Regions from separate parts of the Pseudomonas sp. E315 genome, predicted to be linked through region 3. Evidence: predicted binding sites of a transcription regulator. Region 3 holds the regulator's gene; each other region holds the start of a gene.
What was found. Region 3 encodes FliA, which starts transcription of late flagellar genes. Its sites were predicted from a motif close to CTAAAGTTTNNNNNNNNNNNGCCGNTAA; they were not measured.
Positions count from the first base shown of each region.

Region 1: the regulator FliA is predicted to act here: its motif matches at 3,952-3,979, upstream of ACZRJQ_RS08950 (methyl-accepting chemotaxis protein).
Region 2: the regulator FliA is predicted to act here: its motif matches at 4,319-4,346, upstream of ACZRJQ_RS16580 (methyl-accepting chemotaxis protein).
Region 4: the regulator FliA is predicted to act here: its motif matches at 3,704-3,731, upstream of ACZRJQ_RS19085 (methyl-accepting chemotaxis protein).

Region 1 is NZ_JBUZPJ010000005.1:4,468-12,351, reverse strand. Features, by position in the region: gene gbcA (glycine-betaine demethylase subunit GbcA) at 1-452, opposite strand, end outside; gene gbcB (glycine-betaine demethylase subunit GbcB) at 735-1,835, shown strand; gene ACZRJQ_RS08950 (methyl-accepting chemotaxis protein) at 2,268-3,893, opposite strand; gene ACZRJQ_RS08945 (hypothetical protein) at 4,174-4,404, shown strand; gene ACZRJQ_RS08940 (cell division protein ZapA) at 4,401-4,703, shown strand; gene ACZRJQ_RS08935 (threonine aldolase family protein) at 4,826-5,866, opposite strand; gene ACZRJQ_RS08930 (sarcosine oxidase subunit beta family protein) at 6,212-7,462, shown strand; gene ACZRJQ_RS08925 (sarcosine oxidase subunit delta) at 7,477-7,809, shown strand; gene ACZRJQ_RS08920 (sarcosine oxidase subunit alpha) at 7,806-7,884, shown strand, end outside.
Region 2 is NZ_JBUZPJ010000012.1:36,665-44,548, reverse strand. Features, by position in the region: gene ACZRJQ_RS16590 (HlyD family type I secretion periplasmic adaptor subunit) at 1-1,215, shown strand, start outside; gene ACZRJQ_RS16585 (TolC family outer membrane protein) at 1,217-2,581, shown strand; gene ACZRJQ_RS16580 (methyl-accepting chemotaxis protein) at 2,628-4,262, opposite strand; gene ACZRJQ_RS16575 (undecaprenyl-diphosphate phosphatase) at 4,549-5,379, shown strand; gene ACZRJQ_RS16570 (DUF1294 domain-containing protein) at 5,415-5,813, shown strand; gene ACZRJQ_RS16565 (MmcQ/YjbR family DNA-binding protein) at 5,818-6,162, opposite strand; gene ACZRJQ_RS16560 (LysR substrate-binding domain-containing protein) at 6,174-7,082, opposite strand; gene ACZRJQ_RS16555 (FMN-dependent NADH-azoreductase) at 7,209-7,820, shown strand.
Region 3 is NZ_JBUZPJ010000001.1:91,672-99,555, forward strand. Features, by position in the region: gene flhF (flagellar biosynthesis protein FlhF) at 1-1,259, shown strand, start outside; gene fleN (flagellar synthesis regulator FleN) at 1,379-2,212, shown strand; gene fliA (RNA polymerase sigma factor FliA) at 2,209-2,949, shown strand; gene ACZRJQ_RS00470 (chemotaxis response regulator CheY) at 3,153-3,524, shown strand; gene ACZRJQ_RS00475 (protein phosphatase CheZ) at 3,546-4,334, shown strand; gene ACZRJQ_RS00480 (chemotaxis protein CheA) at 4,400-6,604, shown strand; gene ACZRJQ_RS00485 (protein-glutamate methylesterase/protein-glutamine glutaminase) at 6,654-7,784, shown strand; gene ACZRJQ_RS00490 (flagellar motor protein) at 7,784-7,884, shown strand, end outside.
Region 4 is NZ_JBUZPJ010000016.1:11,785-19,668, forward strand. Features, by position in the region: gene zipA (cell division protein ZipA) at 1-250, shown strand, start outside; gene ligA (NAD-dependent DNA ligase LigA) at 352-2,712, shown strand; RNA gene ffs (signal recognition particle sRNA small type) at 2,953-3,049, shown strand; gene ACZRJQ_RS19085 (methyl-accepting chemotaxis protein) at 3,852-5,417, shown strand; gene ACZRJQ_RS19090 (substrate-binding periplasmic protein) at 5,407-6,168, opposite strand; gene dnaX (DNA polymerase III subunit gamma/tau) at 6,311-7,884, shown strand, end outside.

The sequences.
Region 1 (7,884 bases), on a different contig from region 3:
GGCTTGAGGCCGTATTGCTTCATGTCAAAGTCGGCACCCATCTCTGTGCCTGCAAACAGCAGGCGTCCGTCCAGTTCGTAAGTCCACTGGTGGTAATGACACACCAGCTTGGCGACCTTGCCTTTTTCGGTGGTGCACAGCCGTGAGCCGCGATGGCGACACACGTTATGAAACGCATGCACCTGACCTTCGGCGCCGCGAATCACAATGATCGGGTTTTTGCCCACTTGCAGGGTCAAAAAGTTGCCCTTGGTCGGGATCTCGCAGGTCATGCCTGCGATCAGCCATTCCTTCTGAAAGATCTCCTGCATGTCGATGTCGAACAGGCGCTCGTCGTTATAAAACGGCTGGGGCAGCGAGAAGGTACGCTCACGGTTGTGCAGCATCTCGGCGGTGGCCTTGCGTGCGGGTTCCAGTGGATCGCCCAAGCTCAAGGTTGCGGTGACGTCCATCGTTGAAGTCCTCATGGCCATTGGAGGTGGCCCAAAAGTGGCTGATCGGGTTACGACGCAAGGCAAAGCAGTAAACGCTGGTGAGTGGCGCTGAGTGTGCGGTTGAAGCTGCTTGCGGCCATATCTGCGGGCGACATGGCCCCATCTGTTCCCGACGCGCCAGCCCCTGTTGTCAGGGGCTGGTCGCGATAAGCATGCCAATGTCGCGAATAGATAAATGGTTGCTTCGGGGCATGCGCAGAATCGTCATCAACAGGCCGGCTGTCGGCCGTGGAGAAGCCCATGTCCAACAGCTTTCTGTACCCGGTTAACACCCAGACCTGGGCCAACGGTCGACACATCGTGCGCTGCGTCAAAGTGATTCAGGAAACCTGGGATGTGCGCACCTTCTGCTTTATGGCCGACCAACCCATTCTGTTTTTCTTCAAGCCGGGGCAGTTCGTGACCCTGGAGCTGGAAATCGACGGCGAGCCGGTGATGCGTTCGTACACCATCTCCAGCTCGCCATCGGTGCCTTACAGCTTTTCGGTCACCATCAAACGTGTGCCCGGCGGGCGGGTCTCTAACTGGCTGCACGACACCCTGATTGAAGGTCAGGAGTTGGCGGTGCATGGCCCGGTCGGGTTGTTCAATGCCATTGATGCACCGAGCCCCAAGGTGCTGTACCTCAGTGGCGGCGTGGGCATTACTCCTGTGATGTCGATGGCGCGCTGGTTTTACGACACCAATGCCAATGTCGACATGGTGTTTATCCACAGTGCCCGCTCGCCCAAAGACATCATTTACCACCGCGAGTTGGAGCACATGGCATCGCGTATCGACAACTTCAGCCTGCACCTGATCTGTGAAAAACATGGGCTGGGTGAGCCGTGGGCGGGGTATCGCGGTTATTTGAATCAAAAAATGCTGGAGCTGATGGCGCCGGACTTTATGGAGCGTGAAGTGTTTTGCTGCGGGCCAACGCCGTACATGAGTGCGGTCAAGCGACTGCTTGAGGCCAACGGTTATGACATGAGCCGGTATCACGAGGAGTCATTCGGTGCCACGCCACCTGAGGCGCGGGCCGACGCAGTGGAGCAAGCCGAGCAGGCGGCGGATGCGCCGCAGCTGGATGCTGCGGACTTGAATCAGGTTGAGTTCACGTCGTCTGGCAAGAGCATTCGTGTTGGCCCGGCTGAAACCGTGCATGCTGCCGCCGCCAAACTCGGGCTGCTGATTCCCAAGGCTTGCGGCATGGGCATTTGCGGCACGTGCAAGGTGTTGAAGCTGGGCGGGGATGTTGAGATGGAGCACAACGGTGGCATCACCGACGAGGACGTGGCCGAAGGCTACATCCTGTCGTGTTGCAGCGTGCCCAAGGGTGACGTGCGGATCGAGTTTTGACCTGACCCGTGGGCGCTGGCCCAAGAAGATCAAAAGATCGCAGGCTTCGCCAGCTCCTACATATCTATTGGGCAAACCGCGCTCTGCGTAGGAGCCGCCGGAGGCTGCGATCTTCTAGAGGCTCAAAAGATCGCAGGCTTCGCCAGCTCCCACATATCTATTGGGCAAACTGCGCTTTGCGTAGGAGCCGCCGGAGGTTGCGATCTTCTAGAGACTCAAAAGATCGCAGGCTTCGCCAGCTCCTACCTATCTAATGGGCAAACCGCGCTTTGCGTAGGAGCCGCCGAAGGCTGCGATCTTTTAAAGACTCAAAAGATCGCAGGCTTCGCCAGCTCCTACATATCTAATGGGCAAACCGCGCTTTGCGTAGGAGCCGCCGAAGGCTGCGATCTTTTAAAGACTCAAAAGATCGCCAGCTTCTGCAAGCGTTGGTTACAGGCTAAAGCGCGAAACCATTGTGTTGAGGTCTACTGCCAAACGCGCCAATTCGTTACTGGCCGAGCTGGTTTGGCTGGCGCCTGTAGCCGATTGCACCGACAAATCGCGGATGTTGACCAGATTGCGATCCACCTCGCGGGCCACTTGGGCTTGTTCTTCGGCCGCACTGGCGATTACTAGGTTGCGCTCGTTGATTTCAACAATCGCGCTGTTGATGGTTTCCAGCGCCAGGCCTGCGCCTTTGGCGATGCTAAGGGTCGACTCGGCGCGCTCGGTGCTGTTACGCATCGAGTCCACCGCGTGCTCGGTGCCGCCCTGAATGCTGCCGATCATGCGTTCGATTTCGCTGGTCGATTGCTGAGTGCGGTGTGCCAAGGCGCGCACTTCGTCAGCCACTACGGCAAAGCCACGGCCGGCTTCGCCTGCGCGTGCGGCTTCAATGGCAGCGTTCAAGGCCAGCAGGTTGGTTTGGTCCGCCAGACCGCGAATCACGTCCAGCACCTTGCCAATGTCTCGCGACTCGGTGGCCAAGTTGCCAATCAGCGTGGCAGTACTTTGCACGTCACCGCTCATACGCTCGATGGCGTTGACGGTTTCTTGCACCAGATCGCGACCATCGCCAGCGGAGGCTGTTGCGCTTTGCGAGGCTTCAGATGTGCTGACAGCGTTACGTGCGACTTCTTCAACAGCGCTGGTCATTTCGTTGACGGCGGTAGCGGCTTGCTCGATTTCGTTGTTTTGCTGAGTCAGCCCTTTGGCGCTTTCTTCAGTGACACAGTTCAGCTCTTCAGCTGCCGAGGCCAACTGAGTCGCAGAGCCCGAAATACGTTGCAGCGTGTCACGCAGCTTGCCTTGCATCTTGGCCATCGCCTGCAACAAACGGCCAGCTTCATCGCTGCCATCGGCTTTGATCGGTAGCGTCAGGTTGCCCTCGGCAATGGCTTCGGCGGCTGCCAGCGCTTGAGCAATTGGCTGGGTAATGCTGCGAGTCAGCAACAAGGCACAGACGATGGTCAGCGCAGTGGCCAGTATCAGCAGGAACACCACCAGCTTGATCGCTGCCGAATACATGTCGTTGGAGTGATCGTTGGCTTCGACGATTTGCTGGTTGTTGATGTTCATCAGATCGTTAAGCGTTTTGTTGATTTCTTCGGAGTTGCTCAATAGTTCGCTGTTGAGCAGCTCGCGCAGTTGATCAACCTCGTTATTGCGCGACAGGCTGCGCATGCGGTCTTCGAGTTGGTGGTACTGGCCCAACAGTTGCTGATACTTATCGTAGGCCGTCTGTTCTTGCGCGCTGGTGATGAACTTCTCGTACTCACGTTGCGCCGAACGGATCTGCTGATTGCGCAGGTCCAACAGCTCCAGGGTTTTTTGTTGTACATCGGGTTCGCGGTTAATCAGCAAACGATATGACAGCACCCGCAGGCGCAGAGTCAGTTGTGTGAAGTCGTCCAGGCTCTGAATGCTCGGCACGCTGCTGGTGCTGATTTCTTGAGCCGCCGTGCGGATTTTGCTCATCTGGAGCAGCGCACCGGCCCCTAAAATCAGCATCAAGGTGCCAATCAGCGCAAACCCTAAAAAGGCGCGCGGGGCGATATTCATATTGCGTAAAGACATGATGGTTCCTGAAGGGGAGCGCGCAATCCGTGCGATGTTTTTGGCAGGTAGATGAGACGTATCGGTCATAAGACTAAAGTCTTGAACGGAATGTGCGCTTTTGTCGCAGGCGGGGCTTTGCCGACAAGGGGCGGGAACCTAGTTGTAAAAGCACAGTCACTAGGGGGCTTAAGGATCGTCGCCACTAGCTAAATAGGGCTTTTGCGGCCGAATAACCCTAGCTTAGAAGGTGACTTTTCTTTATCGTACGCGCCCTCTGAAACTGCTTGAGATCACCACCATGATGGAATCATCCCTTAGCAAACTGGAACAACTGGTCAGCGACCTGGTTCAACAAAAGCAAGAGCTTTTGGACACCAACGCACAACTGAACGCTGAACTGGCTCAGGCCAAAGACGAAAACGAAAGCCTGCAACTGAGCCTGATGGAGCAAGAAGAGAAGCAAGGCGCAACCGCAGCACGCATTCAGGCACTGGTTGAGCGCGTAAGCGTGAGCCCTGTCAACGCATGAGCGTGGACAGAGACGGTGTAAATGTCGTCTCGATTTTGGGTAACGACTACACGATCAAAGCGCCGGAAGGGGAGCAAAAAACCCTGATGGCGGCCACGGTCATGTTAAAAGCCGCCCTGGCCGAAACGAAACGAAAGTACCCGAGTTTGATCGGGGACAAACTGCTGGTGCTGGCAGCACTGAATCTGTGTTCGCAGCAGATTGAGTTGCAACTGAGCCACAAACAGGAACTCGACCGTTATCAAGAGCAAGTCAGCGCCACGGTCGATGTGATTGAGCGAACACTGGGTCAATCCTGACTGTTCGCCAAACACTGTAGTCGCTGCCGAAGGCTGCGATAAGAACCGCAGGGTCTTCAAAAAGCGGGCCGCTTCGCAACCCTTCGCAGCCTGCGGCAGCGACTACAGTTTTTACCCCCTCGTTACCCTGCCATTACTTCGCGAATATCTGCGGCCAATTCGCGCACGCGGGCTTCTTCGGTGTCCCACGAGCACATAAAGCGCGCGCCGCCGTTGCCAATAAAGGTGTAAAAACGCCAGCCCTTGGCTGTCAATGCCGCCACCGCAGGTTCCGACAGTTGCAGGAACACGCCATTGGCTTCCACCGGAAACATCAACTCAACCCCCGCAATGTCACTCACCAACTCGCTCAGCAATTGTGCGCAGTGGTTGGCATGACGGGCATGTTTGAGCCACGCGTCGTTTTCCAGCAAGCCCACCCACGGCGCTGACAAGAAGCGCATTTTCGAGGCCAGTTGCCCGGCCTGTTTGCAGCGGTAGTCAAAATCCACTGCCAAGTCGTGGTTGAAAAACAGAATGGCTTCGCCCACGGCCATGCCGTTTTTAGTCCCGCCAAAGCACAGCACATCCACTCCGGCTTTCCAGGTCAGGTCGGCGGGCGTGCATCCCAAATACGCGCAGGCGTTAGAGAAGCGTGCGCCGTCCATGTGCAAATTGAGCCCCAGCTCTTTGCAGGTGCTGCTGATGGCGCGGATTTCATCGGGGGTGTACACGCTGCCCACTTCGGTGGCTTGGGTGATGGTCACCACGCGCGGTTTTGGGTAGTGAATGTCTTTGCGCTTAAGGGCGATTTCGCGGATTGACTCTGGGGTGATCTTGCCGCCCGTGGTGCGGGCCGTCAGCAGTTTGGAGCCGTTGGAGAAAAACTCCGGGGCGCCGCATTCGTCTGTTTCGACGTGGGCCGTTTCAGAGCAGATCACGCTGTGGAAGCTTTGGCACAGCGACGCCAACGCCAGTGAGTTGGCGGCTGTGCCGTTGAACGCGAAATACACTTCGCAGTCGGTTTCAAACAACTTACGAAAGTCATCAGCTGCGCGCAGTGTCCATTGATCGTCGCCATAAGAGCGCTGATGGCCAAGGTTGGCTTGCTCCATAGCGGACCAGACTTCGGGGCAGATACCGGAGTAGTTATCGCTGGCGAATTGTTGGCTCTTGTCAGTCATTTCCCGGTTCCGTGGTCGAAGATTGTCGTGCACTTTATCCAAGAATCTTGCGAGTGCACAGACACGTCTATCGCGGTGGAAATCACCTACGAAAGAACCAGCCCAAAACCACCCCGCCCGCTTTGCTTGGGAGCTGCCGCAGGCTGCGATCTTTATAAATCAAAAGATCGCAGCTTGCGGCAGCTCCCGCGGGGTGAGGCATGTCGTAAACGCACCTTTGTGTGGCGTCCATAGGCATTTGAGGGTTGTGCGTCGGCTCTACCATCAGGCTCAAAGGGCAAGTCCCATTGCAACCAACGCGCCGTGTTTGCGTTTTATTGCTGAGCACAGTTTGGAGTAATCCCTATGCAGCGGTATTCAGGCTTCGGCCTCTTCAAGCACTCCCTCAGCCACCACGAAAACTGGCAAAAAATGTGGCGCACACCCACACCGAAAAAAGTCTACGACGTGGTGATTGTCGGTGGCGGCGGACACGGGCTGGCGACCGCGTATTACTTGGCCAAAGAGCACGGCATCACCAACGTGGCGGTGGTCGAAAAAGGCTGGTTGGGCGGAGGTAACACCGCGCGCAACACCACCATCGTGCGTTCCAACTATTTGTGGGACGAGTCGGCGCACCTGTATGAGCATGCGATGAAGCTCTGGGAGGGCTTGTCCCAAGACCTCAACTACAACGTCATGTTTTCCCAGCGCGGGGTGTACAACCTGTGTCACACCCTGCAAGACATGCGCGACTCGGAGCGTCGGGTGAGCGCCAACCGTCTGAATGGCGTAGATGGCGAGCTGTTGAATGCCAAGCAAGTGGCGGACGAAATTGCATACCTGGACTGCTCAAAAAACACCCGCTATCCGGTGATGGGCGCCACGGTGCAACGGCGTGGCGGTGTGGCCCGGCATGATGCCGTGGCCTGGGGCTTTGCCCGCGCCGCTGATGCGCTGGGCGTGGACTTGATTCAGCAAACCGAAGTGCTCGGCTTTCGTAAGGAGAACGGCGTGTGCATTGGCGTCGAAACCAACAAAGGCTTTATCGGCGCCAAGCGCGTAGGTGTGGTCACGGCTGGCAACTCCGGGCACATGGCGCGTCAGGCCGGGTTTCGCTTGCCGATTGAGTCGCACCCGTTGCAAGCGCTGGTCTCGGAGCCAATCAAGCCGATTATCGACAGCGTGATCATGTCCAACGCCGTGCACGGTTATATCAGCCAGTCCGACAAAGGTGACTTGGTGATCGGCGCCGGTATCGACGGCTACAACGGCTACGGCCAGCGCGGCTCGTACCCGGTGATCGAGCACACGCTTCAGGCGATTGTTGAAATGTTTCCGGTGTTGTCCCGCGTGCGCATGAATCGCCAATGGGGCGGCATCGTCGACACCACGCCAGACGCCTGCCCCATCATTTCCAAAACCCCGGTGCCGAATCTGTTCTTCAACTGCGGGTGGGGCACGGGGGGCTTTAAGGCCACGCCGGGCTCGGGCAACGTATTTGCTGCCAGCTTGGCCAAAGGTGAAATGCACCCGTTGGCGGCGCCTTTTTCCATTGATCGGTTCTACAACGGCGCATTGATCGACGAACACGGCGCGGCCGCTGTCGCTCACTAACAGGAGAAACACCCATGCTGCATATCTTCTGTCCCCATTGCGGCGAGTTGCGCTCCGAAGAGGAATTTCACGCTTCTGGCCAAGCGCACATCCCGCGCCCACTCGATCCCAACACCTGCACCGATGCCGAGTGGGGCGACTATTTGTTCTTTCGCGATAACCCGCGCGGCTTGCACCATGAGTTGTGGAACCACGTGGCCGGTTGCCGTCAGTTTTTTAATGCCACACGCAACACCGTCACTTACGAAATTCTGGAAACCTACCTGATCGGCACACAGCCACGCTTCACCGAACAGGCTGCGCCACTGACTGCCACGGCCCCCCGCGAGCTGGGAGAAAAGGTATGAGCCAAACCCATCGCTTGCCTAACGGCGGTCGTGTTGATCGCAGCAAAGTGCTGAGTTTTACCTTCAACGGCCAGT
Region 2 (7,884 bases), on a different contig from region 3:
TTTGCGTGGGCCAGTTTGGCGCCACTGGATGAAGGCATTCCCGTACAAGGTACGGTGGTTGTGTCTGGCAAGCGCAAGGCTGTGCAATCGCTCGGGGCCGGGGTGGTCAGTCAGATTCTGGTACGTGAAGGGCAATCAGTCAGGCAAGGGGAGCCGTTGTTTCGTCTGGATCAAACCCAAGTCCAAGCTGATGTGCAATCGTTGCGGGCACAATACCGTATGGCGTGGGCCAGTTTGGCGCGCTGGCAAAGTGAGCGCGATAACCTGCAACAGGTGAGTTTCCCGGCTGAGTTGAGCCACGACCCCGACCCGCGTTTGGCTTTGGTTCTCGAAGGTCAGCAACAACTTTTCAGCAGCCGGCGTGAAGCATTCGCCCGCGAACAAGCAGGGCTCAAAGCCAGTATTGAGGGCGCCACTCAACAGCTATCCGGCATGCGCCGGGCACGAGGCGATCAACTGGCGCAAGCCGACTCCTTACGCCAACAACTGAGCAATTTGCGGCCATTGGCTGAAAACGGCTACATCCCGCGCAATCGCTTGATGGAGTACGAACGTCAACTGTCGCAAGTGCAGCAAGACTTGGCCCAAAGCACGGGGGAAAGTGGGCGTATTGAGCAAGGCATTCTTGAGTCCCGCCTCAAGCTGGCCCAGCACATTGATGAGTATCAAAAAGAAGTGCGCAGCCAGTTGGCCGAGGCTCAGCTCAAGAGTTTGACGTTGGAGCAACAGCTAACCTCCGCAGGCTTTGATCTGCAACACAGCGAAATAAACGCCTCGTCTGATGGCATTGCCGTGAATCTGGGCGTGCACACTGAAGGCGCTGTGGTACGAGCCGGAGAAACCTTGCTAGAAATCGTGCCGCAGGGCACGCGGTTGGAAGTAGAAGGGCGCCTGCCGGTCAATTTGGTGGACAAAGTAGGCAGCCAATTGCCCGTAGACATCCTGTTTACTGCATTCAACCAAAGCCGCACACCCCGGGTAACAGGAGAGGTCAGTCTGATTTCGGCGGACCAGATGCTCGATGAAAAGACCGGTATGCCGTACTACGTGCTGCGCAGTTCGGTCAGTGATCTGGCGTTGGAGCAACTTAATGGTTTAGTGATCAAACCCGGCATGCCCGCTGAGATGTTTGTGCGCACCGGCGAGCGCTCGTTGCTCAACTACCTGTTTAAACCACTGTTGGATCGCGCAGGTTCTGCGTTGACTGAGCAATAGGATGTTGCGACGTATGAAAAGAGCTTCAATGTTGAGTGTGGCGTTGCTGTTGTGGGCTGGCATGGCTGCCAGCGTGCAGGCGATGGGGCCGTTTCAGGTGTACGAACAGGCCCTGCGCAATGACCCCGAGTTTCTCGCTGCCATGAAAGAGCGCGACGCAGGCCTGGAAAATCGCATTATTGGCCGCGCAGGCCTGTTGCCCAAACTGTCGTACAACTACAACAAGGGCCGTAATAACTCCAAAGCCACCTACTTTAATGAACGTGGCGACTCTCATGAGGATCGCAACTACAACAGCTATGGTTCGACCTTTATGTTGCAGCAGCCGCTAATCGACTACGAAGCCTATGCCAACTACCGAAAAGGCGTCGCACAGGCTCTGTTTGCGGATGAAAACTTTCGCAGTAAAAGCCAAGAGCTGTTGGTGCGGGTACTCACCCATTACACCCAAGCGCTGTTTGCTCAGGACCAAATCGACAACGCGCAAGCCAAGAAAAAGGCCTACGAGCAACAGTTTCGACAGAACGAACACATGTTTCGCCAAGGTGAGGGCACGCGTACTGACATTCTGGAGGCCGAGTCGCGTTATGAACTGGCCACCGCAGAAGAAATTCAAGCACAGGATGAACAGGACGCGGCGCTACGTGAACTGGGGGCTTTGATCGGTGTGGCATACGTGGATATCCACGCGTTAATGCCATTGGCTGAAGGGTTTAACTCATTTGCGCTGGAGCCAGCCACCTATTCGACTTGGCATGAACTGGCGCTGGCCAACAACCCTGTTTTAGCCTCCCAACGCGAAGCACTGGAAGTGGCGCGCTATGAAGTTGAACGAAACCGTGCAGGCCATTTGCCCAAGCTCAATGCCTATGCCAGCGTGCGTCAAATGGAGTCTGACAGCGGCAACACCTACAACCAGCGTTACGACACCAACACCATCGGTATTGAGATCAGCATGCCTTTATACGCCGGTGGCGGGGTGTCGGCCTCTGTGCGCCAAGCCAGCAGCAACTTGGCGCAAGTGGAATACGAACTGGAAGGTAAAACCCGTGAAACCCTGATTGAGCTGCGCCGTCAATTCAATGCGTGCCAATCCGGAGTGAGCAAGTTACGCGCCTATCAAAAGGCCCTGACTTCGGCGCAGGCATTGGTCGTGTCCACGCGCCAAAGCATTCTTGGTGGTGAGCGGGTCAACCTTGATGCTTTGAACGCCGAGCAGCAGCTGTACAGCACGCGTCGCGATTTGGCACAAACCCGTTACGACTACCTACTGGCTTGGACCAAGTTGCATTTTTACGCGGGCACCCTGCGCGAACAGGATTTGGCGCGGGTGGATGAGGCTTTTATGCCGCGAGAAGGCAAGTGACAGGCGAAACCGGCGGCGCAGTCTGAGACTGCGCCGCCGGAGTTTTTCAGGCCTTGAACTGGTGCATGAGTCCATTGAGCTGCACGCTCAGTTCCTTGAGGTGAACACTGGCTGAGTTCGACTGCTCAGCCGCTTGAGCCGTGCTTTGCGAAAGGCCCGCTGCTTGGGTCACGTTGTGGTTGATGTCTTCAATGGCGTGCGCCTGTTGAGATGTGGCGCTGGCGATTGAAGCGTTCAGGCCATTGAGGTTACTCAACGCCAGGGCAATGCTGTTCAGGGTTTGCCCCGCTTGAGTGGCTTGCTCGATGGTCAGCTGGGACGCGCGGCTGCTGTTGCCAATCACGTTCACGGCAGCCTCTGAGTGTTTCTGTAGGCCTTCAATCATCGACTGGATTTCAGCGGTCGACTGTTGGGTACGTTGGGCCAGCAGGCGGACTTCATCAGCAACCACCGCAAAGCCGCGCCCTTGCTCACCAGCCCGTGCAGCTTCAATGGCGGCGTTAAGTGCCAACAGGTTGGTTTGTTCGGCTATGGAGCGAATCACTTCAAGTACGCTGCCGATTTCGCTGCTTTGTGTGGCCAGGGTGCGAATCACTTCAACGGCTTGATTGATAGTGACCGACAGCTCTGCGATTTGGCTCAGGCTGCTGTCGATGTTCTGCTGGCCTTGCTCGGCCTGCACCTGAGCCCCTCGCATTTCACTGGCGGCGTGTTCTGCGTTTTTTGCAACATCCTGCACTGCGTAAGTCACTTCATTGATGGCCGTGGCCACTTGGTCCATTTGCAAGGCTTGCTGCTGACTGCGCTGCTGGGCTTGTGTCGCGTCATTGCCCAACTCAGTCGACGACTGCTCCAGAGCAGTAGCGGTGGATTGCAGGTGGTTCACCACTTTGCGCAGTTTGGCGACAAAAGCATTGAAGTGTTGGGCCAGTTGCGTGATCTCATCTTGCCCGTGGGTATCGAGGCTACGGGTAAGGTCACTTTCACCGCTGGCAATATTGGCCATCGCCTGCACGGCATCTTGCAGTGGTCGCACAATGCTACGGGCCATCAATGTGACCAGCGCCGCCATGATGATGGCTATGCCAAGACCCACCCAACACGCTTGCCACACTTGGCCCCAGAATTCGGCCTGCATGTCATCGATATACACACCTGAGCCGATCACCCAGCCCCAAGGCTCAAACAGTTGCACGTATGAGGTTTTTTGTACGGGAGCATCAGAGCCCGGCTTGGGCCAGCGATAGTCGACTGTGCCTGAGCCCTTGGCTTTGGCGATGTTGGCCATTTCGTTGAAAATCGCAAACCCGTCCGGGTCTTTGATGGCTGACAGGTCTTTGCCGTCGAGCTTGGCGTTAGTGGGGTGCATGACCATGTAGGGCCGCAGGTCATTGATCCAGAAGTAGTCATCGTCGTCGTAGCGCAACTGGCTCACCACGCTAAGTGCTTGCTGTTGCGCGGCTTCACGGCTCAAGGTGCCGGCCGTTTCCAGGCCGTGGTAGTAGTTGAGAATGCCACTGGCGGCTTGCACTACGTGCTGGGTTTTTTGAGCTTTGCCTTCATAAAGGTCGTCATGGATTTGATTGAGCATTAATAAGCCCAATGCCAGCAGCATGGTCATAGACACAACCAAGATCAGCCACAAACGCTGACTGATGGACAACCTGCGTAAGGTATTCATAGAACCGTCACCTCTTATTCTTCTTGTCGTAGTCACTAAGTTGCATCCAAGCATGCTTAGCAGACCAAACCCATGCTACTTGCGTCTAATGTCATAGCAGCGAAATGGGAACGTGTCTGATAGGATCTCGGCCGGAATGCAGAAAGCTGAATCTTTATTGATTTCAGACACTTTTTTCACGCCATTTTGGCGACCCTAACCACCTGACTTTCACCCCGCGGCGATGAACTTCAGGCCAACACAGACTATTTTTTACCCTGCACGACGCAGGGTTCATGGGGGAACAATGGATCTTTGGACTGCCGCACAGGCGTTGATTCTCGGAGTGGTAGAAGGCCTGACGGAATTTTTGCCCATTTCCAGCACAGGCCACCAAATCATTGTTGCTGACTTGCTCGACTTCGGTGGCGAACGAGCAATGGCGTTCAACATCATTATTCAGCTTGGCGCCATTCTGGCCGTGGTCTGGGAGTTTCGACGCAAGATTCTTGATGTGGTTGTTGGCTTACCCACACAGCCCAGCGCGCGGCGCTTTACGGTCAACTTGATCATTGCCGTGATGCCTGCGGTTGTCTTGGGCGTGATTTTCGCTGACGTGATTCATGAATATTTGTTCAACCCCATTACTGTTGCTGCGGCACTGGTGATCGGTGGCGTGATTATGTTGTGGGCTGAACGTCGTCAGCATGTGATCCACGCCGAAACAGTGGACGACATGACGTGGAAAGACGCCGTGAAAATCGGGTTGGCGCAGTGCCTGGCGATGATTCCCGGCACCTCGCGCTCGGGCTCGACCATTATTGGTGGCTTGCTGTTTGGTTTGTCACGTAAAGCCGCCACTGAGTTCTCGTTCTTTCTGGCCATGCCGACGATGGTAGGGGCCGCTGTTTATTCGGGTTACAAGTACCGTCACCTGTTCCAACCTGACGACTTGCCAGTGTTTGCGATTGGCTTTGTGACGTCGTTCATCTTCGCGATGATTGCTGTGCGGGCCTTGCTCAAGTTTATTTCCAACCACAGTTATGCAGCGTTTGCTTGGTATCGCATTGCATTTGGTTTGTTGATTTTGGCCACTTGGCAGTTCGGCTGGATCAATTGGTCGGCGGCATCAGCGTGAAAAAATCAGCCCATAACAGCCGCGAGTACGTGGGGATGCCGGGCAACAACCGCCAACCCATTCGCAGCTTGAAGCTAAAGCTACTGGTCTTCGCGCTGTTGTGCGCGGTGCCGCTAGGGGGGGCCGCAAGCTTGTGGCTAACGGGGATAACGCGTATTCCGTTGCTGGCGTATGGGGTTGCCAGCGTGCTCGCATTTGGCCTGTATTGGTACGACAAGCATCAGGCCCAAGCCGGCCAATGGCGCACCCCTGAGAAAGTGCTGCACGGTGTTGAGCTACTAGGTGGCTGGCCGGGAGCGTTGGTGGCGCAACAAATGTTTCGTCACAAAACGCGCAAACTGTCGTACCAGATCTGGTTTTGGCTGATCGTGGCCGTGCATTGGGCGGTATGGATTGACGTGCTGTTCCTGAAAATGACCTTTCTGGATCTCTAAACGCTTAGATCAGTAAGCCTGTCTGGCGTTTTTTCGGCAGTTTACTGACCACCAACTGATGAGAGCGCCGCAGTAAGTCTTGCAGTTCTTCAGCGCCCATCGGGTAGGGCGCTTGCATGTTGATCCAGTACGCCCTCGCCAAATAAGGCGATGGGCGTATGCCCGGACGATCGATGTAACCCAAAAACAACTCTTTTTCGACTTTGAACGAAAGTCCCTCAGCGTTGAGATTGAACAGGGCAAACATTTTGCTCTGGTCAACAAAGAACACTTCAACCCCGCCCCACTTAATGTCTTGCTGAACACCGGGCAAGCTGAGGCAGAACGCGGCAACCTGTTGTTTGTTCATGATTGTGCGTGTCATAGCAGCTTGTCTCCACAACGCTCAAATGATTCCACCAAGTGCTCAATCCATGTCCGCACAGCTGGCATTAAGCCACGCCGGTGCGGGTAGACCGCATGCAGCCAACCGCCAGGCAATGACCAACCTGGCAGCAACTGCACCAACTGGCCGTTTTTGAGTTCTTGTTCGCAATACATCATGGGCAGCACTGTAAAGCCCAAGCCGGATAAGGCACAGGTTTTACGCACAATAAAATCATCGACCCCCAATCTGGCTTCAAGCACTAAATCGCACGCTTGGCCTTGATCGTCGAGCATGCGCAGATGCACCATTCGGTCGGCCTCAAGCGCACCCAGTAAGGGAATATGTTTCAAGTCAGCAGGGCTGTTGACCGGCCAATCCCTGGCAAATTGAGGACTGGCGACCATCACGGTTTGCGCTTGGCGCAGTCGGCGGGTCACCAGCAGCGGGTCTTCATCACCTGACTCACGCACCCGTAACGCGACATCAATGCCTTCGGTGACCAGATCAACACGACGATTGAGCAGGATGACCTCAAGTTGTACGTGAGGGTGGGCACTGAGAAACGAGCTGATAACCCCCGGCATAATTTCATGAGCCAAGCCCACAGGACATGACACCCGCAAACGGCCACGGGGCTCACTGGACATGCTGGCAACTGCCTCGTCCGCCATTTCTGCTTCCAGCAACATGGCTTGGCAATGGCTTAGATAGCGCTCGCCAACCGCTGTCAGCTTGAGTTGACGTGTAGTGCGTTGTAACAGGCGGGCGTTAAGGCGATCTTCCAACTCGGCGACTCGACGCGATAATCGGGACTTTGGAATACCCAACATGCGGCTGGCCGCCGCAAAACCACCGGCTTCGACCACTTTGGCGAAGTAATAAAGATCGTTCAGATCCTGCATGCACGGCCTCACTGTCCTATGGATGGGACGAACTATCGCATTTTGCCTTACTTATCGTCGATTGCTTTGACAGGTAGGATTGCCACCACTTGATCGCCCAGTCGCGATCCTCACTTGGAGATCACCATGAAACTTCTGCATATCGATTCCAGCATTCTGGGCGACAACTCGGCTTCACGTCAGTTAAGCCACGAAGTCGTGAAGGCTTGGCAGGCCGCCGACCCAAGTGTTGTGGTCAACTATCGCGACCTGGCTTCTGAAGCCATCGCTCACTTCTCTGCGGCAACCTTGGTGGCAGCGGGCACACCTGAAGAGCTGCGAGATGCCGCGCAAAAACATGAAGCTCAGTTGAGTGGCGATACATTGGCTCAATTTTTGGCCGCTGATGCCGTGGTTATTGCCGCGCCGATGTACAACTTCACCATTCCTACCCAACTTAAAGCCTGGATCGACCGTATTGCGGTCGCCGGACAAACATTCCGTTACACCGAAGCAGGCCCGGAAGGCTTGTGCGGTAACAAAAAAGTAATCGTCGTCTCGACCTCCGGTGGTTTGCACGTAGGGCAGTCTACGGGCGTCGCTCACGAGGATTACTTGAAAGTCATGTTGGGCTTCATGGGCATCACCGATGTCGAGTTCGTTCGTGCCCATGGCTTGGCGTATGGCGATGAGGTGCGTAGCAAAGCCATGAACGATGCGCACGCACAAATTAATGAAGATTTGTTCAGCGCAGCGTAAGCCGCTTCATTCACTAAACTCTGTACTCTGGGCACGCATCCTGGGTATGGAGTTTTTTTTGTCT
Region 3 (7,884 bases):
GTGATGAGCTGGGGGCTGATGCCGCCATTATTGGTAACCGCCGCATTGCAGGCGGTGTTGAATTGACGGCTGCGCTGGACTACAAACTGTCCGCGCTGGCCCCGCGTGTGCCAAACATTGAACTTGAAGAAGAGCTGCGCAAGACCCAATCGCGCATTGTTTCGGCTCAGGCCGAGCTGAGCCTGCGCGGTGAAGGCGATGCTGAAGTCAGTCGCCAGCTGTTTGCCGGCTTGCCGCTGACCGCCGCCGAGCCGTTGATTGAGCCAACCTTTGAAGAACCGCCGCGCCCAGCGCCCAGCGTTGCACCGTCGATGGATCAGCGCGCTTTTGACACCATGCGCTTTGAGCTCAATGGCTTGCGTGAGTTGCTAGAGGTTCAGTTGGGGTCGCTGGCCTGGAATCAGCTACAAGGCAGCAAGCCTGCACAAGCTAACTTGTGGCGCCGCTTGCAGCGCATTGGGTTGTCGGGGCCGCTGTCTCGTGACTTGCTTGAGCAAGTCGCCGAAATTGAAGAGCCGCGTCAAGCCTGGCGCATGTTGTTGGCGCATTTGGCGCGAATGATTGCCACCCCGGAACTTGAACCGCTGGAAGAGGGCGGCGTCATTGCGATGGTCGGCCCGGCGGGTATGGGCAAGACCACCACGCTGGCCAAGCTGGCCGCGCGTTACGTGCTCAAATACGGCGCGCAGAATATCGCCTTGGTGAGCATGGACAGCTATCGGATTGGCGCGCAGGAGCAGCTCAAAACGTTGGGCCGCATCTTGAATGTGCCGGTGACTCACGTCGCGCCGGGTCAGTCTTTGGGCCAAACCCTTGAGCCGTTGGTGCGCAAGCGTGTGGTGCTGGTTGACACGGCGGGCTTGCAAGCCAGCGACCCGGCGTTGCGTCTGCAACTCGAAAGCCTTGCCGGGCGCGGTATTAAAGCCAAGAACTATTTGGTATTGGCCACCACCAGCCAAAAGCAGGTGTTAACGGCTGCATATCACAGCTACAAACGGTGTGGGTTGGCCGGTTGCATTCTGACAAAACTGGATGAAACCGCCAGCCTGGGTGAAGTGCTGAGTTTGGCGATCAGTCATGAGCTGCCGGTGGCCTACCTGACCGACGGCCCGCGTATCCCGGATGATCTTCACTTGCCGCGTCGTCACCAATTGGTGAGCCGTGCGGTCAGTGTGCAAATGCAGGAAGAGCCAAGCGAAGAAGCTATGGCCGATATGTTTGCTGATATTTATCACAGCCCCTCCAAACGAGTCGGCTGAGCGAGTAATGATTACGTTGCAATGTACCTACATTGATGGCCTGCAAGGTTTTGTTCCAGTGCGGAACGCGCAGCCAACCTCTGTAGCCGCGTCTAAGTAAGACAAGGTAAAGAAAGATCATGGGCAGCATGCATCCCGTACAGGTGATCGCAGTGACCGGCGGCAAGGGTGGCGTCGGTAAAACTAACGTTTCAGTCAACTTGTCGCTGGCTCTTGCCGAGCTGGGCAGACGAGTCATGTTGCTGGACGCTGACCTTGGGTTGGCTAACGTCGACGTCTTGCTGGGACTGACCCCAAAATTTACCCTGGCCGACGTGGTTGAGGGCCGTTGCGAGCTGCGCGATGTGTTGCTGCAAGGCCCCGGCGGTATTCGTATCGTGCCGGCGGCTTCGGGCACTCAGAGCATGGTGCACCTGAGTTCGGCGCAGCACGCCGGTCTGGTTCAGGCCTTTAGTGACATCGGCGACAACCTGGACGTGCTGGTGATTGACACCGCTGCCGGGATTGGTGATTCAGTGGTGAGTTTTGTGCGCGCCGCCCAAGAAGTGTTGCTGGTGGTGTGTGACGAACCGACCTCCATTACCGATGCTTATGCGCTGATCAAACTGCTCAACCGTGACTACGGCATGAACCGCTTCCGTGTGTTGGCAAACATGGCGCAAAGCCCGCAGGAAGGCCGCAACCTGTTTGCCAAGCTGACCAAGGTGACGGACCGCTTTTTGGATGTGGCCCTGCAATATGTCGGTGCAGTGCCTTACGACGAATGTGTACGCAAAGCCGTTCAAAAACAGCGCGCTGTTTACGAAGCCTTCCCTCGCTCCAAATGCGCGCTGGCCTTCAAGGCAATTGCCCAAAAAGTTGACACTTGGCCTTTGCCTGCCAACCCACGCGGGCACTTGGAGTTCTTTGTTGAGCGACTGGTGCAGCAAACGAGTGCGGGACCGGTCTTATGACAGCCAGTGGCTATCGCATGTACAGCAAGTCGTCGCGTGACAGCCAATATGAGCTGATCGAACGTTACGCCCCTTTGGTCAAGCGTATTGCCTACCACTTGTTGGCGCGTTTGCCAGCCAGCGTGCAAGTCGAAGACTTGATCCAGGCGGGCATGATCGGCCTGCTTGAAGTGTCCACCAAGTACGACGCAACCAAAGGCGCGAGTTTCGAGACGTACGCGGGTATTCGTATCCGTGGCGCGATGCTTGATGAAGTGCGAAAGGGCGACTGGGCCCCACGCTCGGTACACCGCAATACCCGCATGGTCAGTGATGCAATCAGGGCAATTGAAGCAAAAACCGGTTGTGACGCTAAAGATCACGAGGTTGCGGCCGAACTCCAGTTAAGCCTTGATGATTATTACGCGATTTTGAATGACACCCTGGGCAGCCGCCTGTTCAGTTTCGACGACCTGTTACAGGACGGCGAGCATGAAGGGCTGCACGAGGACGGCGCCAGCGCTCACCTTGAGCCTTCGCGAGACCTGGAAGACGAGCGCTTTCAGGCCGCATTGGCTGAGGCGATCGCCAATTTGCCGGAGCGTGAGCGACTGGTATTGGCGCTGTACTACGACGAAGAGCTGAACCTCAAAGAAATCGGTGAGGTTCTGGGTGTCAGCGAATCGCGAGTCAGCCAGTTGCATAGCCAATGTGCGGCGCGTTTGCGCGGGCGTTTGGCGGAATGGCGAGCACGCTGATACCGGTAGGTTTTGAATTTATGTAGGAGCGAGCGTGCTCGCGATGAAAGTCGATGCGTGTTGATTGATACGCCGTGTCGCCTGCATCGCGAGCACGCTCGCTCCTACGGGTTTTAACGTGGCATGTATACCGAATTGATTGAATGGCGCGCCCAGGTGCTGAGCGCGTTTAAGACTGCTTGGAGGTCGAATTGGACAAGAACATGAAAATCCTCATCGTTGATGATTTCTCAACGATGCGGCGGATCATTAAAAACCTGCTGCGTGACCTTGGGTTCACCAACACGGTGGAAGCAGATGACGGCACAACAGCGTTGCCGATCCTCAATCAGGGGCATATCGACTTTCTGGTGACTGACTGGAACATGCCGGGCATGACCGGTATTGACCTGCTGCGCCACGTGCGTGCCGACGAAAAACTCAAGCACTTGCCCGTGCTGATGGTGACGGCTGAAGCCAAGCGCGAGCAGATCATCGAAGCGGCTCAAGCCGGGGTTAACGGTTATGTCGTCAAACCGTTTACTGCCTTGGCACTCAAAGAAAAGATCGAAAAGATCTTTGAGCGCATCGGCTGATCGATTCGTCACGGGGGTGCTATGGAGCATAAAGAATCAAACCAGGGAGACTTTGAGTCGACCCTGAAGAAACATGCTCACGAATTGGTCGAAAGCCTTGAAAAAGGCCAGTTCGGCGATGCAGTGCAACTGATTCACGAACTGAACCAAACCCGCGATCGCGGTTTGTATCGGGAAGTGGGCAAATTGACGCGTGAGTTGCACAGCGCAATCGTCAATTTCCATATCGATCCGAGCACGCCGCAAGCCGAAGAAGTGTCCCAGATCACGGATGCGACCGAACGTTTGTCTTATGTTGTGCGCCTTACGGAAGCGGCCGCTAACAGGACGATGGATTTGGTGGAAAGCAGCACGCCCATCGTCAACAGTTTGGGGGCCGAGGCTAAAGCATTGAGTGCTGATTGGGGGCGTTTTATGCGCCGCGAAATCAGTGCTGAAGAGTTTCGCGAGTTAGCGAGGCGTGTTGACGGTTTTCTGACACGTAGCGAAGAAGAAAGCCACATTGTGGCCAGTAATCTGAACGACATCCTGTTGGCTCAGGATTACCAGGACCTTACCGGCCAAGTCATCAAACGCGTGACGCAGTTGGTGACCGAAGTCGAAGGTAACTTGCTTAAACTCGTGCTCATGGCCAGCCAGGTCGACCGCTTTGCGGGGATCGAACATGACCGTGATGCACTGCTCGCTGAAAATAATCCGCAAAAAAACCTGACTCAGGGTGAAGGTCCGCAGATTCATGCCGATAAGCGTGATGACGTCGTGTCCGGTCAGGACGATGTAGACGATTTGCTATCCAGTTTAGGTTTCTAGGTTTCGAGTAGGCGTGCGGGCAGTGTTGCCCGACGCTCAAAGACCTTATTTCAAGGAGCACCTACATGAGCTTCGGCGCCGATGAAGAAATCCTTCAGGATTTCCTGGTTGAAGCCGGCGAGATTCTAGAGCAACTGTCCGAACAACTGGTCGAGCTTGAAAGCCGCCCAGATGACGCTGACTTGCTCAATGCAATTTTTCGCGGTTTTCACACTGTAAAAGGGGGCGCCGGCTTCCTCCAGCTCAATGAGTTGGTGGAGTGCTGTCACATCGCCGAGAACGTGTTCGACATCCTGCGCAAGGGTGAACGACGGGTCGACTCCGAGCTGATGGACGTGGTCCTTGAAGCCCTGGACGCTGTAAACGGTATGTTCAGCGAAGTGCGTGAGCGCAGCCCAATCACGGCCGCGACGCCTGAATTGTTGGCAGCGCTGGCACGCTTGGCCGAGCCTGCGTCTGCTCAGCCGGTTGAAGTGGCACAACCAACGCCTGAACCAGTTGCTCAGGCGCCTGTTGCCAGTGAAGGCGGTGATATCACCGATAACGAATTTGAACTGCTGCTGGACTCGCTCAATGCGGTCAAAGCAGCCGCGGCCGCACCTGTTCAGCCCGCAGCCGTCGCGGCGACGGGTAGCGACGAAATAACCGATGCCGAGTTTGAGTCGTTGCTCGACCAATTGCACGGCAAAGGCCAGTTTGCACCTGATGCTGTGGCTTCAGCGGCCCCCGTCAGTGAAGCTGCCCCGGCCGCTGCGGCCAGCAATGACATTACAGACGACGAATTCGAAGCCTTGCTTGATCAGTTGCACGGCAAGGGCTCGTTCAGCGCTGATGCGCTGGACACCTCTGCGCCAGAAGCTTCGACCCCACCCGCAGCTGGCAAGGGCGAGCTGATCAGCGACCATGAATTCGAATCGCTGCTTGATGAGCTGCATGGCAAAGGCAAGTTTTCTGCCGAAAGCCCGGTGGTTGCGGCAACTGCCGCTGCAGCCCCGGCAGCTGTAGCAACTCCGGTAGCGAAAAAGGCTGAAGCTGCAGCCCCGCGTCCGGCCCCGGCCCGCGCACCGGCTGCACACCCTGACAAACCGGTCGCCTCCGAAGCCGAAACCACTGTGCGGGTTGACACTGCGCGCCTCGACGAAATCATGAACATGGTGGGCGAGTTGGTGTTGGTGCGTAACCGTTTGGTGCGTCTGGGGCTTAACAGCAGCGACGAGGCCATGTCCAAGGCGGTGTCCAACCTTGACGTGGTGACCGCAGATCTGCAAACCGCGGTGATGAAAACCCGCATGCAGCCGATCAAGAAAGTCTTTGGTCGCTTCCCGCGTTTGGTTCGCGACTTGGCGCGTCAACTGAAAAAAGAAATCAACCTGGAACTGGTAGGCGAAGAAACAGACCTGGACAAAAACCTGGTCGAGGCTTTGGCCGATCCGCTGGTCCACTTGGTGCGTAACGCGGTCGACCACGGGTGCGAAACCCCGGAAGAGCGTGAAGCCGCCGGTAAGTCCCGTTGCGGCCGCGTCATTCTGTCCGCTGAGCAAGAAGGCGACCATATCCTGCTGTCGATCTCTGACGACGGCAAGGGCATGGATGCGAATGTGCTGCGTGGCATCGCGGTCAAAAAAGGCTTGATGGACAAGGACGCTGCTGACCGCTTGAGCGAGTCCGACTGCTACAACCTGATTTTTGCGCCGGGCTTCTCGACTAAAACCGAGATTTCTGACGTGTCGGGTCGTGGTGTGGGCATGGACGTGGTGAAAACCAAAATCGCCCAGCTCAATGGCTCGCTCAATATTTACTCGACCTTGGGCCAAGGCTCGAAGATCGTGATCAAGGTGCCGCTGACACTGGCGATCATGCCGACGCTGATGGTGATGCTGGGCAATCAGGCGTTTGCGTTCCCACTGGTCAACGTAAACGAAATCTTCCACCTCGACCTGTCGCGCACCAACGTGGTGGACGGTCAGGAAGTGGTGATCGTGCGCGATAAAGCGCTGCCTTTGTTCTACCTCAAGCGCTGGTTGGTGGCGTCTGCCGCCCATGAAGAACAGCGTGAAGGGCATGTGGTGATTCTTTCGGTGGGCACTCAGCGCATCGGCTTTGTGGTCGATCAGTTGGTTGGTCAAGAAGAAGTGGTCATCAAACCGTTGGGCAAAATGCTTCAGGGCACGCCGGGCATGTCGGGAGCCACCATTACAGGTGATGGCCGTATTGCCTTGATTTTGGATGTTCCGAGCATGCTCAAGCGCTACGCCGCACGGCGTATTTGATTCTGGTGGAGCGGGGCGGTTGCGCCTCGCGCTGCCTAACGGAGTGTTTATGGTAGTCAAGGTTTTGGTGGTGGACGATTCGGGCTTTTTCCGCCGCCGTCTCACGGAAATTCTATCGTCTGATCCGACGATTCAAGTGATCGGCACCGCTACCAACGGCAAGGAGGCCATTGATCAGGCGCTGGCGCTCAAGCCAGACGTGATCACTATGGACTACGAGATGCCAATGATGGATGGCATCACGGCAGTGCGGCACATCATGCAGCGCAGCCCGACCCCCGTGCTGATGTTCTCCTCGCTCACACACGAAGGTGCTCGCGTTACGCTGGATGCACTGGACGCTGGGGCTGTGGATTTTCTGCCGAAAAACTTCGAAGACATCTCGCGTAACCCCGAGAAGGTCAAGCAATTACTGTGCGAAAAAGTACACAGCATTTCGCGCAGCAATCGGCGTGTTTCCAGCTACAGCGCGCCACAGCCGCCAGCAGCGCCGCAGCCTGTGGCAGCGCCTGTTACGAACAGTTTTGCCACGCCAACGCCGCCTGCTCCTCGCACCACGCCAATTGCCAGCCGTAGCGCACCCGTTGCTGCAGCCACGTCGCCTGCGCCAAAGCGCAAGGCCTACAAGTTGGTGGCCATTGGTACTTCAACCGGCGGGCCTGTGGCCCTGCAACGTGTGCTGACTCAATTGCCGGGCAACTTCCCTGCGCCGATTGTGTTGGTGCAACACATGCCGGCTGCCTTCACCAAAGCCTTTGCCGAGCGCTTGGACAAGTTGTGCCGCATCAGCGTCAAAGAAGCTGAAGACGGCGACATTCTGCGTCCGGGGCTGGCGCTGCTGGCGCCGGGTGGCAAGCAGATGATGATCGATGGTCGCGGCGCGGTACGCATCCTGCCGGGCGACGAGCGTCTGAACTACAAGCCCTGCGTGGACATCACTTTTGGTTCGGCAGCTAAATCCTACGGCGACAAAGTTCTGGCGGTGGTGTTAACCGGCATGGGCGCGGATGGCCGTGAAGGTGCGCGTCTGCTCAAGCAGGGCGGCAGTAACGTCTGGGCGCAGGACGAAGCCAGCTGCGTCATCTACGGCATGCCGATGGCAATCGTTAAAGCCAATCTGGCGGATGCGGTGTACAGCCTTGATGAAATTGGCAAGCACTTGGTCGAGGCCTGTCACTGATGGATGTACTCAGCCTTATCGGGATCATCATGGCCTTTGTCGCCATTATTGGTGGCAACTACTTAGAAGGCGGCCATTTGGGCGCTTTGGCCAATGGCCC
Region 4 (7,884 bases), on a different contig from region 3:
GGGCGTATTTGATCTGGACGATATTGATTTGTTCAGCACGCCAGCGGTGAGTTTCTTCTTGGGTTTGCCTGGCCCACGTCACCCCAAGCAAGCGTTTGATGTAATGGTGGCGGCTGCCCGCAAACTGTCCCAAGAACTCAATGGTGAGCTCAAGGACGATCAGCGCAGTGTTTTGACGGCTCAGACTATTGAGCACTATCGTCAGCGTATCGTTGAATTTGAGCGCCGCGCCCTGACTCAGAAACGCTGAAATATGTAGGAGTCGGCTTGCCGGCTTCTGCCTTGATAGCAGATGATTTAACGCACTGAGCAGCCACGGCTGCTCTTTTGCTTTGTGAGAGAACGCCCCCGATGACCGCCGCTAATACCCGAATTCTAGAGCTGCGTGCTGAACTGGATCAGCATAACTACCGTTACCACGTGCTTGACGAGCCGAGCATTCCTGACGCCGAGTACGATCGTCTGTTTCGTGAACTCAAGGCGCTCGAAGCTGAGCACCCGGAGCTGGTGACGGCTGACTCACCGACTCAGCGTGTCGGCAGTGCTGCATTGGCGGCGTTTACGCAAGTGCGTCACGAAGTGCCCATGCTGAGCCTGGGCAACGCCTTTGATGAAACAGACATGCGTGAGTTTGATCGCCGTGTCAGCGAAGGTCTCGATTTACCGGCGGGCGATCTGTTTGGTGGCGGTGCCGAAGTGGAATACAGCTGCGAGCCCAAGCTCGATGGGCTCGCCGTTAGTTTGCTGTATCAGAATGGTGTATTGGTGCGCGGTGCCACTCGGGGTGATGGCACTACGGGCGAAGACATTAGTGTCAACGTACGGACGGTGCGTAACATTCCGCTCAAGTTGCATGGCAGTGGCTGGCCGCAGGTGTTAGAGGTGCGCGGCGAAGTGTTCATGTCCAAGGCCGGCTTTGAACGTCTCAACGAGACGCAGCTGGCCGCCGGTGCCAAGCCGTTTGCTAATCCGCGCAACGCCGCTGCAGGCAGTTTGCGTCAGCTGGATTCGAAAATCACAGCGAGTCGCCCGCTGGAATTTTGCTGCTACGGGTTAGGGCAGGTCTCTGAAGAGTTTTCACACACGCACATCGGCAACCTCAAGCAGTTGCAGGAATGGGGTATGCCCATTAGCCATGAGTTGAAGCTGGCAAAGGGCATTGCTGAATGTCTGGAGTACTACCGTGATATCGGCGAGCGCCGAGCCTCATTGCCTTATGAAATCGATGGTGTTGTGTTCAAGGTCAACAGCTTGGCTTCGCAGCGCGAGTTGGGCTTTAGGGCGCGCGAGCCGCGTTGGGCAATTGCACATAAATTCCCGGCCATGGAAGAGCTGACCGAGCTGCTGGATGTGGAGTTCCAGGTCGGTCGCACGGGGGCGGTTACGCCAGTGGCACGGCTCAAGCCGGTCAAGGTGGCTGGGGTTACGGTCTCGAATGCAACCTTGCACAACATGGACGAAGTGGCGCGCTTGGGGCTGATGATTGGCGACACGGTGATTATCCGCCGTGCGGGTGATGTAATTCCGCAAGTGGTGCAAGTGGTGCTGGAGCGTCGTCCTGAGCATGCTCGCGCCGTGCATATTCCTGAGAGTTGCCCGGTATGCGGTTCGCACGTTGAACGTACGCAGTTGATCAAGCGCAGCAAAGGCCGCGAAACAGTCAGCGAAGGCGCTGTCTATCGGTGTGTCGGGCGCTTGGCCTGTGGTGCTCAGCTTAAGCAGGCCATCATTCACTTTGTGTCGCGCCGGGCGATGGATATTGAAGGGTTGGGTGAAAAATCGGTCGAGCAGTTGGTGGATGAGGGCCTGGTTCGCTCGCCTGCTGATCTGTACACCCTCACCTTTGAACAGATTGTGGATCTGGAAGGGTTTGCTGAGCTGTCGAGCAAAAATCTGTTGGCTGCTATTGCTGACAGCAAACGCCCCGGGCTTGCGCGGTTCATTTATGCTTTGGGCATTCCAGATGTAGGCGAAGAGACGGCCAAGGTGCTGGCGCGCTCGTTGGCCTCGTTGGAGCGCGTGCAGCGCGCATTGCCGCAAGTGTTGACCTATTTGCCGGATGTAGGGCTTGAAGTCGCTCACGAGATCCATAGCTTTTTCAACGATGCACATAATCAGCAAGTGATCTCCCAATTGCTGGCGCGTGGCCTTGAGTTGCAGGATCAAGGTGAGTTAAGTGCTGAGTTTGCGGCCAGCGCAACCTTGGGTGGCTTGATCGATAAACTGCATATTCCGTTCGTTGGACCAGGCGGTGCGCAAAAGTTGGCCGAAAAATTTGGCTCCCTGCAGGCAGTGATCGAGGCGGATTGGCTTGATATGCGCCAAGCGCTGCCTGAAAAGCAAGCCAAGGCTGTGCGTGAGTTTTTCGACAATCCTGACAATGCTCAGACGGCATTGGCAATCGAAGCGCAGTTGCGAGACTTCGGCATGCACTGGCAAAGCGAGAAAAAGGTCGTCGAAGGTTTGCCGCTGGCAGGGCAGACGTGGGTGTTGACGGGCTCGTTGGAATTGATGAGCCGCGATATCGCCAAAGACAAGCTCGAAGGCCTTGGCGCTAAAGTCTCGGGCTCGGTTTCGGGCAAGACCCATTGTGTCGTCGCCGGGCCGGGAGCGGGATCAAAGTTGGTCAAGGCCAATGAGTTGGGGCTTAAGGTGTTGGATGAAGAGGCGTTTGTGGCGTTCTTGAACGAGCAGGGCGTTGCCGCAGGCTGAGGCCGTGCCCGCTGTCTCATCTGATCGGGCACGTTTTGCGAAGGCTGCGCCATCATGCGCAGCCTTCGGCTATTGCGGTACGCGTCGAGCTGTTTTTCGGGCTGCATGACCCATGATTGGGTTTAGATCCAAGTGCTTGAGCCTATTCATTTTTTTATTCTTGCAGCAGCGGTTGTAACTTTTCGTCAGACAGGTACAATGGCGCCGTTCGCTGCTAGGCGGATGTTGTTATGGTGACCCTATCGGTCCCTCCGCAACGATTACCCGTGAACCTGGTCAGATCCGGAAGGAAGCAGCCACAGCGGGAACATTGTGTGCCGGGGTGTGGCTGGTGGGGTTGCCTCCATTTCAAAGCCCTCAAATGAGCAGGGTTTTGGGTCAAAACAAAAATTCTTAAATTTTGAATCGAAGCGCAGTCAGCGCGTTCGTGGCGTCTATTTATCTCCGCTTTCTCAATAGCGCTCTAGGCTCTGTTGCGATTTATTGTGCGCGCCATAAAAAATCAACTATTAATTGAATTGATTAAAGTAAGGCGGTGCGGAATTACCCAGGCCTTTTTTATGCACGCTAATTGGCCGTTATGGAATGCTCCATACCGGCGGTTTAGTATGTGGGTGCCACTTATAGGTGTCGTATTAAGGGCTGATGTAAGTGCTTAGTTATTTTTTATGGGTGTGTTGACTTAGTGAATACCAGTTAAAAGTTAATAGAGTTATTACTTTAAAAGGTTAAGTATGGAATGTATTTAAGACGATTCTTAAAAACACAGTTTTTTCTGTCTGCATGACGCTATGTGTCGCGGGCTCTCTAGCCCGGGGCTTTTGCGGGTTTGGTTAATGAGAAGTGTTTCTGCAAGGTGCTGAACATCGTTTAAGTGAGGTAGGCAGTCATGCGTGAATGTTCTGGCGAGAGTTGACATCTGACTGTGGGTGCGTGGTTTCTTGCAAAATAGAATTTAGCTCGTAAAATAACGTCACTCTTTAAGTGTCTTCTAACCGTTGCTGGTTGCCGGCCAATGGATAACATCGCCTGTCCGATTATTAAAATCTCATATTTAATCATTGTGTGAGCAGTTTTATGGGTGATTTGTTTTTTATCTCAGTGCGCAAAGGTGGGCTGATCTCAGATGGAATTTAACCGTGCGTATTAATCTTCCGGTGACCGGTGTTGAACAAACTTTTCCGGAGCATCAGCGGCTGATATCGGCCACCGATACTCATAGTCACATCACGTACTGCAATGCTGATTTCGCTGCCATGAGCGGTTTTACTCAGAGTGAGCTGATTGGCAGCACGCACAACCTTGTGCGCCACCCGGATATGCCCGCGGCTGTGTTCGAGCTTATGTGGCGCTATCTCAAAGCCGGGCACAGCTGGATGGGGGTTGTGAAGAACCGCTGTAAGAACGGTAATTTCTATTGGGTCAGTGCTTACGTAACCCCGATTCTTGAAGCCAATCGCGTGGTGGGCTACGAGTCGGTACGCGTCAAACCGACTCGCGAGCAGGTTGCACGCGCTGAGGCGCTTTATGCGCGTCTGCGTGATGGCAAGTCTGGCGCGTCGACGTTAACTCAGGCGACGCAGTTTCTGAGTGTGTTGGCGCTGCCGGTGGCGGCAGCAGCCGTGTCAATCGCCAGTGCTTACTGGTTACCTGGCTGGATGGCACAGAGTGTTACGGCGGCTTTGTTTGTGGGGGTGGGCGTTTGGGGGCATAGCCGTGTGGGGCGGCAGATCAAGCGCGTGGTTAAAGGTGTTCCAGACTCATTCTCTGATTCAGTGAGTGCGATGGTTTACAGCGACACTCAGGGGCCGGTCGCACAATTGCAGATGATTTTAATCAGCGAGGAGGCGCGCCTTAAAACCGCGCTCACCCGCCTGCTGGATCTGGCCAATCAGATGGCCGAGGCGGCGGCTGATTCCAGTCAGTTGTCCAGCGACACCGAAAAGGCGTTGCTCCAACAACGGGCAGAAACCGACATGACTGCCGCTGCCATGACCGAAATGGCAGCGTCTATCACAGAGGTGGCGGCGCATGTGCAGCAAACGGCTGTCGAGGCCAATACGGCCAATCAACTGGCTGAGCAGGGCAGTCAGGTGGCAGGCACCACCCGTGATGCAATCCAGTTGTTGGCCAATACAGTCAGTCAGATTAATAACGCTGTGGGTAATCTGGCGGGTCAAACCCAAGCCATCATGGCGGCTGCTGAGATGATTCGTGCCATTGCGGATCAAACTAACTTGCTGGCGTTAAATGCTGCCATCGAAGCAGCTCGCGCCGGTGAGCAAGGTCGTGGATTTGCAGTGGTGGCAGACGAAGTGCGCGCGCTGGCTGGCAAGACCCGCGAATCAACAGGGCAAATTCAGGGCATCATCGAAAGCCTGCAAGCGGGCGCTAACGATGCTGTTCAAATTGCCAGTTTGGGCATTGAAGAAGCTGAGCAGGGCGTTCGTCAGGTGCTGGAGGCGCAGAACGCTTTGCAAGGCATTCGCGAGGCCGTGGAGCGCATCACCGACATGAGCCAACAAATGGCTGCGGCTTCCCAAGAGCAGACCTACGTAGCGGAAGATGTGTCACGACAAATCAACAATGTGGCGCAAACCGTGCAAAACACTGCACAAAATGCCAATGCAGCGGTCATTCGAGGCGCTGAGCTGGAGCGAATATCGACTGGGCTACGGGCGTTGGTGGCGCGTTTTAATCGGTAGGTTGCGCTGCGAAATCGGCGGGTGAGGTGTGCCGCAAAATAATCTGTTCGATTTCGCCACTGTTTTTCATCTGGGCCAGAGCCCCAAGGATTTTTTGAATCGGTAGCTTGGGGTCGTTTCTAATCAGGCAGCCCAAGGTCTGTTCTTGCAGCACCGCCACAGCCTGCAGCTGTTGCTCGGGCTTGAGGTGCTGATTGAACCAGTCAAGCGTCCACTGATTACTCACGGCGTAGTCAAAGCGCCCAGCCCTGAGCATTTGCAGCACTTGCTCTTGGCTTCGCGCATCGTCTCGCTGCAATTGGCCTGCATCGAATAGCGGCTGCAACGATGGGTAAATGTAGTTGAGCACGGTGCCAATGGGCTGATGGGTCAAAGTGTGTGGATTGACCGGACGCATCATTTTGCGCTGGCTAACCAGAACATCGCGTTGCTCAATAAACGGCAAGCTCCAAATGTAATCCCCAGCCGTGTCTGCTACCCAGGACTGGGCAACAAAGCACCTGACGTCCACTTCGCCATGCAGCAGTGCATTTTGTAAGCGCGCCCGGGCAAGTACATGGAACTCGGCAGGCTGCCCAACATGTCGGGCAAGGCTCAGCATCATGTCGAACATGATCCCCTGAGTCGGTTGGTCGTTCTCGATCTGCACCATAGGCATGGCCCAACTGTCAGCAATCGAGAAGCGCAAAGGTTCGGGCCGTGCCTGGCAGTGCAGCGCCACTAGCATCAAAGCGCACGCAATTAAGCGCATAAAGTCTCCAGCAAGGTGCCTGAGAGAGTTAAATAGCTTGCCAGAGAGCAGCATAGTCAGATTAGGCGAGTACATCGGATGCAATTTTTGCCTTGCTCCGATAGCATTAGCGCCTTCCGCTTTTTAGACGCGACGGTTATCAATGAGTTATCAGGTTCTTGCACGTAAATGGCGTCCGCGCTCGTTCCGCGAAATGGTCGGCCAGACCCATGTGCTCAAGGCTCTGATCAATGCTCTGGACAGTCAGCGCCTGCACCACGCCTACCTGTTCACCGGTACTCGGGGTGTCGGCAAGACCACCATTGCGCGGATCATCGCCAAATGCCTGAACTGTGAAACAGGTATCACCTCGACCCCCTGCGGGACGTGTTCGGTGTGTCGTGAAATTGACGAGGGGCGCTTTGTCGACCTCATCGAAATCGACGCCGCCAGCCGCACAAAGGTTGAAGACACGCGTGAGCTGCTCGATAACGTGCAGTACGCGCCGAGCCGCGGGCGCTTCAAGGTCTACCTGATCGACGAAGTGCACATGCTCTCCAGTCACTCCTTTAATGCGTTGCTCAAAACCCTTGAAGAGCCGCCGCCTTACGTCAAATTCATTTTGGCGACGACAGACCCGCAAAAATTGCCTGCCACGATTCTGTCTCGTTGCTTGCAGTTCTCGCTGAAAAACATGACCCCTGAGCGGGTAGTCGAGCACTTGACCCACGTGTTGAGTGTTGAAAACGTGCCGTTTGAAGACGATGCACTGTGGCTGCTGGGACGTGCGGCAGATGGCTCAATGCGCGACGCGATGAGCCTGACAGACCAAGCCATTGCGTTCGGAGAAGGCAAAGTGTTGGCCGCCGATGTGCGGGCGATGCTCGGTACGCTTGATCACGGGCAAGTATTTGACCTGCTACAGGCTTTGATTCAGGGCGATGCGCGGGCGCTGCTTGAGGCTGTGCGCCATCTGGCCGAACAAGGCCCTGACTGGAATGGCGTGCTCTCCGAGATTCTGAACGTGTTGCATCGCGTTGCGATTGCTCAGGCGTTGCCTGAGGGTGTCGATAACGGACACGGCGATCGTGATCGGGTGTTGGCGTTGGCGCAGGCGTTGCCTGCCGAAGATGTGCAGTTTTATTACCAGATGGGCCTGATTGGGCGACGTGACCTGCCGCTGGCGCCCGACCCGCGAGGGGGCTTTGAAATGGTGCTGCTGCGGATGCTGGCCTTCCGCCCGGCAGACAGCGCTGACGCGCCGAATCAGCCGCTAAAGCCAGTGGGGATCAGCCAAGCCACAGTTGATTGCGCCCAAACTTTGGCGGTAACAACCTCGGTCGCACCCGCACCCGCACCCGCACCCGCACCCGCACCGGTGACTGTGGCGACTCCTGCGCCGACACCTGAGCCAGTGATTGAGGTCGCCCCGCAACCTGCGCCGGTTGAGGCTCCCGCGCCTGTTGCTGCGCCAGTGGTCGATTTGCCCTGGAACGAACCTTCAGTCCCGGTGATGGAGGACGAAGCGGTGCCAGAAGTGGTACTGGACACGGTTGGCGAGCAACCTGAGTTGCCACCGATGCCATTGCCGACCCCTGACAGTGTCGTGCCTGATGCGCCAGAGTGGGTGGCTGCGCCAGTGCCCGAGCCTACGTCGGAGCAGGTGGACGCTGCGCTGTCAGGCATGGATCGCGATGACGAGCCACCGCTGGACGAAGACTACATCGAGCCCGATAT